DNA from 3 places in the Vibrio sp. 1069 genome. Region 3 is predicted to be linked to each of the others. Evidence: riboswitches for the same ligand, from Rfam matches in the RefSeq annotation. Region 3 holds a riboswitch; each other region holds the start of a gene.
The links. A riboswitch is a leader RNA that binds a small molecule or an ion and turns the genes downstream of it on or off. The one in region 3 is predicted to bind thiamine pyrophosphate.
Positions count from the first base shown of each region.

Region 1: linked by a shared signal. The riboswitch ahead of thiC (phosphomethylpyrimidine synthase ThiC) and the one ahead of thiB (thiamine ABC transporter substrate binding subunit) in region 3 are both predicted to bind thiamine pyrophosphate.
Region 2: linked by a shared signal. The riboswitch ahead of thiD (bifunctional hydroxymethylpyrimidine kinase/phosphomethylpyrimidine kinase) and the one ahead of thiB (thiamine ABC transporter substrate binding subunit) in region 3 are both predicted to bind thiamine pyrophosphate.

Region 1 covers NZ_JAWOWP010000027.1:1,829-4,095, reverse strand. The annotation lists gene thiC (phosphomethylpyrimidine synthase ThiC) at 1-1,428, opposite strand, end outside; TPP riboswitch at 1,592-1,690, opposite strand; gene crcB (fluoride efflux transporter CrcB) at 1,751-2,134, opposite strand; gene R7040_RS22785 (multicopper oxidase family protein) at 2,258-2,267, opposite strand, start outside.
Region 2 covers NZ_JAWOWP010000028.1:3,762-6,028, forward strand. The annotation lists gene R7040_RS22965 (TldD/PmbA family protein) at 1-684, opposite strand, end outside; TPP riboswitch at 996-1,103, shown strand; gene thiD (bifunctional hydroxymethylpyrimidine kinase/phosphomethylpyrimidine kinase) at 1,201-2,058, shown strand; gene R7040_RS22975 (ABC transporter ATP-binding protein) at 2,048-2,267, shown strand, end outside.
Region 3 covers NZ_JAWOWP010000004.1:263,886-266,152, reverse strand. The annotation lists gene thiB (thiamine ABC transporter substrate binding subunit) at 1-839, opposite strand, end outside; TPP riboswitch at 912-1,048, opposite strand; gene R7040_RS09260 (flavin prenyltransferase UbiX) at 1,086-1,724, opposite strand; gene mpl (UDP-N-acetylmuramate:L-alanyl-gamma-D-glutamyl-meso-diaminopimelate ligase) at 1,730-2,267, opposite strand, start outside.

The sequences.
Region 1 (2,267 bases), on a different contig from region 3:
AATACCTGAAGTAATATGGTCGTAACCAGGAGCAACGTCTGTCGTCAATGGGCCAAGGGTATAGAAAGGAGCTTCATGGCAGTGCTCTAACTGTTCTTCCATGTTCTCTTTGATCATGTGCATTGGAACATGACCAGGACCTTCGATAATCACCTGTACGTCGTATTCCCACGCTATCTTGGTTAACTCACCAAGGGTACGAAGCTCTGCAAATTGCGCTTCGTCGTTAGCATCGGCCACCGAGCCAGGACGCAGACCATCACCGAGAGAAAGTGCCACATCATACTTAGCACAGATTTCACAGATCTCTAGGAAGTGGGTATATAAGAAGCTTTCTTGGTGATGCGCTAAACACCATTTCGCGATGATAGAACCACCACGAGAGACGATGCCAGTAACGCGTTTTGCAGTCATTGGCACATAACGAAGTAGTAAACCGGCATGGATAGTAAAGTAGTCAACGCCCTGCTCTGCTTGCTCAATCAGGGTATCGCGCATCACTTCCCAGTTAAGGTTTTCCGCAACACCATTCACTTTCTCAAGCGCTTGATACATTGGTACGGTACCGATCGGAACCGGACTGTTACGTAGAATCCACTCGCGAGTTTCGTGGATGTTACGTCCAGTAGAGAGATCCATAACGGTATCGCCACCCCAGCGCGTTGCCCATACTAACTTCTCTACTTCTTCCTCAATCGAAGAAGTGACCGATGAGTTACCGATGTTGGCGTTCACTTTGACCAAAAAGTTACGTCCAATGATCATTGGTTCGGATTCTGGGTGGTTAATATTGGAAGGGATAATAGCGCGACCTTCGGCGACTTCTTTACGCACGAATTCGGCGGTAATATCTTTTGGTAGGTTCGCTCCGAAGCTTTGACCCGGATGCTGTTGATTCAGCACTTCATCGCGATACTTGGCACGCCCCATGTTTTCACGCAGCGCGATGTATTCCATTTCTGGGGTAATAATACCTTTGCGAGCATAGTGCAATTGGGTCACACAATGGCCATCTTTGGCACGTCGAATACGTGGTAGATTACCGTAACGAAGATCGTCTAGTGTTTCGTCTTCTAAGCGTTCTTTGGTGTACACCGAGCTTACTTCATCAAGTAGCTCAGTATCGGCACGCTCTTCAATCCACCCTTCTCTCAGCTTAGGTAAGCCGCTATAGAGGTCTATGGTGTGCTCTGGATCTGTGTATACACCCGAGGTATCGTAAACGCGTACTGGCTCATTAGGTTCGAAAATAGGCGCTTCTTTTGTGCCTCCAATAAGGCTATCAGCGAGTGATATTTCACGCATGGGTACACGAATATCTGGACGTGAGCCTTCTACGTAGACTTTGCTTGAATTGGGGTACGGTTGTACCGAGAGTGTATCAATGAACTGTTTTGCTTCCAGTCTCGCTTGTTTGCGACTCGACATAGCATTTTTCCTTGCTTTGTTATACTAGATAAAAAGTAATTGGATAAAAATGCTTGGCGGATAGATGCGACAAGAGGAGTCAAATTAAGGCTAGTTAAAGCTTACGATATTTGCCTGTAACAACATTCGACTTTTGATAGATCAACCAGAAAGAACTCCGGTGTGAATATCTTCTCTTGTTCCCTTCGCAGATTCTAATCTGATCAGGTTCAACGGATCCCGAATTAACGGTCTCAGCCTTATGGCACTCCGACAAGTGATGTCAGTATATAAAAACGGCTTGGTGAAACCAAGCCGACCTGTTCAATTTTTAACTACTTTGCTAGCTGCGCATCAATAATTGAAAGCCTATCCACGCCGCTGAAATACTTAACACGACATTCAACAATACGTTCAACCCCATCTTAAAGAAAGCGCCCTGCTGCATAAGCAAAACATTATCCATCGAGAAGGTGGAAAACGTCGTTAGTGCGCCTAAAAAACCCAAGCCAATCACTTGTCGCCAAGGTTCCGTTGCCAAAAGTTCATTATCGAAAGCTGCTATCAATAAGCCCATCATAAATGAGCCAACAACGTTAACGGTTAACGTACCATATGGAAAACCACGCCCCAATAAAATGACACAAAGTTCAGAAATTAAGTAACGAGAACATGCACCAAATGCACCACCCAATGCAATAAAACCCAAAACGGATAGTTGTCCCATAATTCCCCCAGAAAAGTTAATGGAGACATTGTAATCAAATTTACGGCAATAGTGATTATACAATCTTAGAATTCAGCAAATTATAGCGCTTAAAACTTATCAAGATTTAAAAAGTTACAGGAGTCACTTTACT
Region 2 (2,267 bases), on a different contig from region 3:
ACCCGATGGACAAGCATCCGCGCCAAGTTTTACTAACGCTTGCTGCGCGATAGTTTGACCTAGCTCTTTGGCATCAAGCTGTTCACTGAATTCCCAACCAGCAAGAGCGCCAGGACCTTCCATACCAGAAGACTGCTCATTACCTTTTTGCGCGACAGTGTTACCAGCAACACGAATGTAGTGGCGAGTATCGTCAACGTGTAGACCTTCTGAGTTGAAGATAGACACTTGTTGCTCGCGCTGAAGAACGCTGCCAATAAACTGGCTGATATGCTCACTCTCAGCACGTGCGGCTTGGTCAACTTTCAATAGAAACGCGATTTTTGAATCTAGGTTAGCATCCTTACTTAGCGACATGCGGCAACCATGTTGGATTGGGTAGCGGTTCAAATTCAAAGAACCCGCTGACGCGATTTGCTCACGCTTGTCTTTTGCAGCAAGCAGCGAGGTTACGCGCTTTAGTTCGGCTTCATCTGTGCTGTTGGTGTAACCGTAAAGCACCTTATGACCGAAAAAAAGACGAATACCGATACCAAAATCGATACCCGAGTTAACCTTATCCACTTCACCAGATGAGATCTGGACAGTGTTGGTTTGGTGATGTTCAACGAATAGTTCAGCGAAATCAGCCCCCAAAAAGAGTGCATGATCGATCACTGACTTCGCTGTTACAGAATTAAGCATGAAGTCTCCTTGCTCGATGATCGTCTTAGCCTTCCTAATTAACTGTGAAAAAGTTCAACAAAGTTAAATTGGCAACACGTTAAATTTTAACAGTTTTTTAACCTTGTTTTGTGCTAATCCTTGCTTAACGAGACCACGATTATTTATTAAATATTTCAGGTTCTGCTCATTCACCAGAGCGTTGCACTAGTAAATTCCACACAGCAAACCATTTAGGTGCTTACTTTATCACTCACCTCGCATAATTGAATACTCATTATAATTACGCTCAAAAAACGTATCCCTTCCGCAATGGTCCTGCTATCATCCGAACGAAATAGTCGGGGGGCCACACGACAAGTGTTGGCTGAGATCGAAATTCGAGACCCGTTGAACCTGATTCAGTTAGCACTGACGTAGGGAACTATGCACACTTTGCCTTTCGTCGCCCCTCTTAGGTAAGCGATAGCGATCGAAAAATCGATCTATCTGCAACGGTCAAAGTCAGTTCCTATACGTCTTGTAGTAGGAGCGACCATGACGCAGCAATCACAACCTCATTCACATCACACGCCAGCCTTGCCTACCCCTATCGTATTGACCATCGCGGGCTCAGACAGTGGTGGCGGTGCAGGTATTCAAGCCGACATCAAAGCGATGTCCGCAACCGGCAGTTTTGCTTGCTCGGTAATCACGGCGATTACTTCGCAAAATACCCAAGGCGTTTCTGCGATTTTCCCCATTCCTCTCGACCATGTAGAGAGCCAACTTGATGCAGTATTTACCGACCTCAACATCGTTGCAGTCAAAGTGGGCATGCTGGCCGATTCCAACATCATCAAAGTCGTTGCAGACAAAATTAAGCAATACCAGCCAAAACACCTCGTGATTGACCCTGTAATGGTGGCCACTAGCGGTGATCTATTACTGGAACAGTCGGCAATCAGCACTTTAAAAGAAGAATTGATTCCGCTCGCAGACATCATTACCCCTAACCTACCCGAAGGCGCAGCATTGACGGGTAAGCCAATGCCTCAATCAGAATCTGAAATGAACGATATGATTACCGACCTTCGTGCGCTTGGCGCCAAAGCTATTCTGCTCAAAGGCGGTCACCTTGAAGAAAATGAAAACAGCAACGATCTGCTTATCATGCAAGACAGTGCCGAGTTAATCAGCGCTAAACGCTTTCCAACCAAAAACACTCATGGCACAGGCTGCACGCTGTCTTCTGCTATCGCGTCTTATCTTGGCCAAGGCAACAACCTACACAAAGCGGTGCACCTGGGTAAGCAGTACATCAGCCAAGCTATCGCACACGCTGATGAATTGGATGTAGGTAAAGGCCATGGCCCTGTGAACCACTTTTTTGCGGGTCATACTTATGTTCGCTAACGCGATTGGCATTCAGCTTTCCGATGCTAGTCTGCGATACAAAGATAGCCAAACACCGACTTTAGCAGGAATGAACATGACCATTCCCGTCGGTAAATGGACGGTATTACTCGGACGAAGTGGCTGCGGGAAAACCACAATATTGCGTTACTTAGCTGGCCTGCTGGATGACCAAGTTGACTGGCATGGCGAACTCATCACAACGGATG
Region 3 (2,267 bases):
GTTGGCATCGCCGATTGGAACTCATCACTTAAAATGAAACTCATAAATTGATCAGCAAGTTCTGAATTTTTTGCCCCTTTCACTTTGGCGGCTACTTCAACTTGCATGTAGTGGCCTTCAGCAAAATTCGCCGTAGCAAACTTCGAATCGTTTTCCGCAATTAAGTGGTACGCAGGTGAAGTGGTGTAAGAAAGCACTAAATCGGACTCACCATTGAGGAACATAGAATACGCCTCAGACCAACCTTTCGTGACCGTTACGGTTTTGCTCGCTAGCTTCTGCCACGCTTGCGTCACATCGTCGCCATAAATAGATTTCATCCATAGCATTAAGCCTTGGCCCGGCGTTGAAGTCCGCGGATCTTGGTAAATCACTTTCAGATCGTCGCGCGTTTCCACCAGCTCTTTCATGCTTTTCGGCGGATTAGCGAGTTTCTCTTTGTTGTACACAAACGCGAAGTAGCCGTAATCGTACGGTACAAACGTCGTGTCGCTCCAACCGTTTGGTAACACTGTGTTAGCCGTATCCACATTGTGCTCGGCAAGCAGATCGGTTTTCTTCGCTTCTGCCATCAGATTGTTATCCAAACCTAATACGATGTCCGCTTTGCTATTACCGCCTTCAAGACGAAGACGATTCAGAATCGACACACCATCGTCCAACGCTACGAAGTTAACGTCACAGCCACATTTTGCTTCAAAAGCTTGCTCGATTTTAGGACCCGGCCCCCAATCTGCGGCAAAAGAGTCGTAGGTATAGATGGTTAATGTGTTTTCAGCGGCAAACGCTGAAGTAGAGGTGATTGCAGCTAGGGCAATCAGATTTAGAGTGGGTTTCACTGCTCGCTCTCCATGAGTATTTCAGAGAAATAAGTTGAGCGGCACAGGGTTTGAGGCGGCTATTAAGGACTTCCAATATCCAGACTCAATTCCTACGCCAGCATTATCTGGTTCAGGTAATACGGGTCCCTAGTTAAACACTTAGGTCTCAGCGCCCCAATGCATTGATTGACTCAATGCTAAATGGGTTTGCTCCCCGATGAGTTGGATGGATTGTAAAGGTATTTGAGTGGTTACACAATCAGCTCACGAGCGCTGGTCATAACCCCAACGAGGCACCAAACCTTGCTCAATACCTAAGTGGTCAAGAATTCTCGCCACCATAAAATCCACTAAGTCTTCAATACTCTTTGGCTGATGATAGAAGCCTGGAGCTGCTGGCATGATGGTGGCGCCCATTTGCGACAGTTTGTGCATGTTCTCCAGATGCAGCGTTGAAAATGGTGTTTCGCGAACCACGAGCAACAGCTGCCCGCGCTCTTTCATTACCACATCAGCGGCCCGCTCGATCAAGTTATCTGACATACCATGCGCAATCGCTGCAACGCTTCCCGCAGAACATGGGCAAACCACCATTTGCTTTGGTGCAGCAGAACCAGACGCAACCGGTGAGAACCAGTCATCTTTACCGCAAACGGTGATGTTATCGGGATTGCAGTTCAGGTGCTCTACCAATGCTTGCTGCGCCGCTTCTGGGCCACTTGGTAGCTTAAGATTATGCTCGGTTGCCATCACGACACGAGCCGCCGAAGAAATCAGAACGTAGACATGATAATCCGCCGCAACCAAGCATTCTAAAAGACGAAGGCCGTAGGGAGCACCAGAAGCACCCGTTAATGCCAACGTGATGGCTTTTTTATGAGAGGGTTGTGTTTTGTTTTGCATATCAATCAGGCTTTTTGTTTTAACTGCTCAAGAAGTTTTCCGTGAATACCACCAAAGCCACCGTTGCTCATGACTAGAATTTGGTCACCTGGTCGCGCACGTTCGACGATCTTGGCTACAAAGTTATCTATATCCGCATCGACAAACGCTGGCTGTGTGCATTGGTCGGCAATGTCTTGCACAGACCACTCGATATTATCTGGCTGGAACAAGAAGACTTCATCTGCACTGTGTAGTGACTCTGCAAGTGTGTTTTTGTGTACACCACGCTTCATGGTGGCAGAACGCGGCTCTAACACAGCAAGGATGCGTTTTTCACCTACCTTGTTACGCAAACCACCGACAGTAAGTTCAATTGCCGTTGGGTGATGCGCAAAATCATCGTAAACCGTCACACCTTGTTCTTCACCTTTCAGCTCTAAACGGCGCTTGGTATTGATGAAACGCCCTAATGCCTGGCAAGCAAGATCCGGAGTGACTCCAACATGTCGTGCAGCAGCGATTGCCATCAGTGCATTATCCACATTGTGGTCACCCACCAAA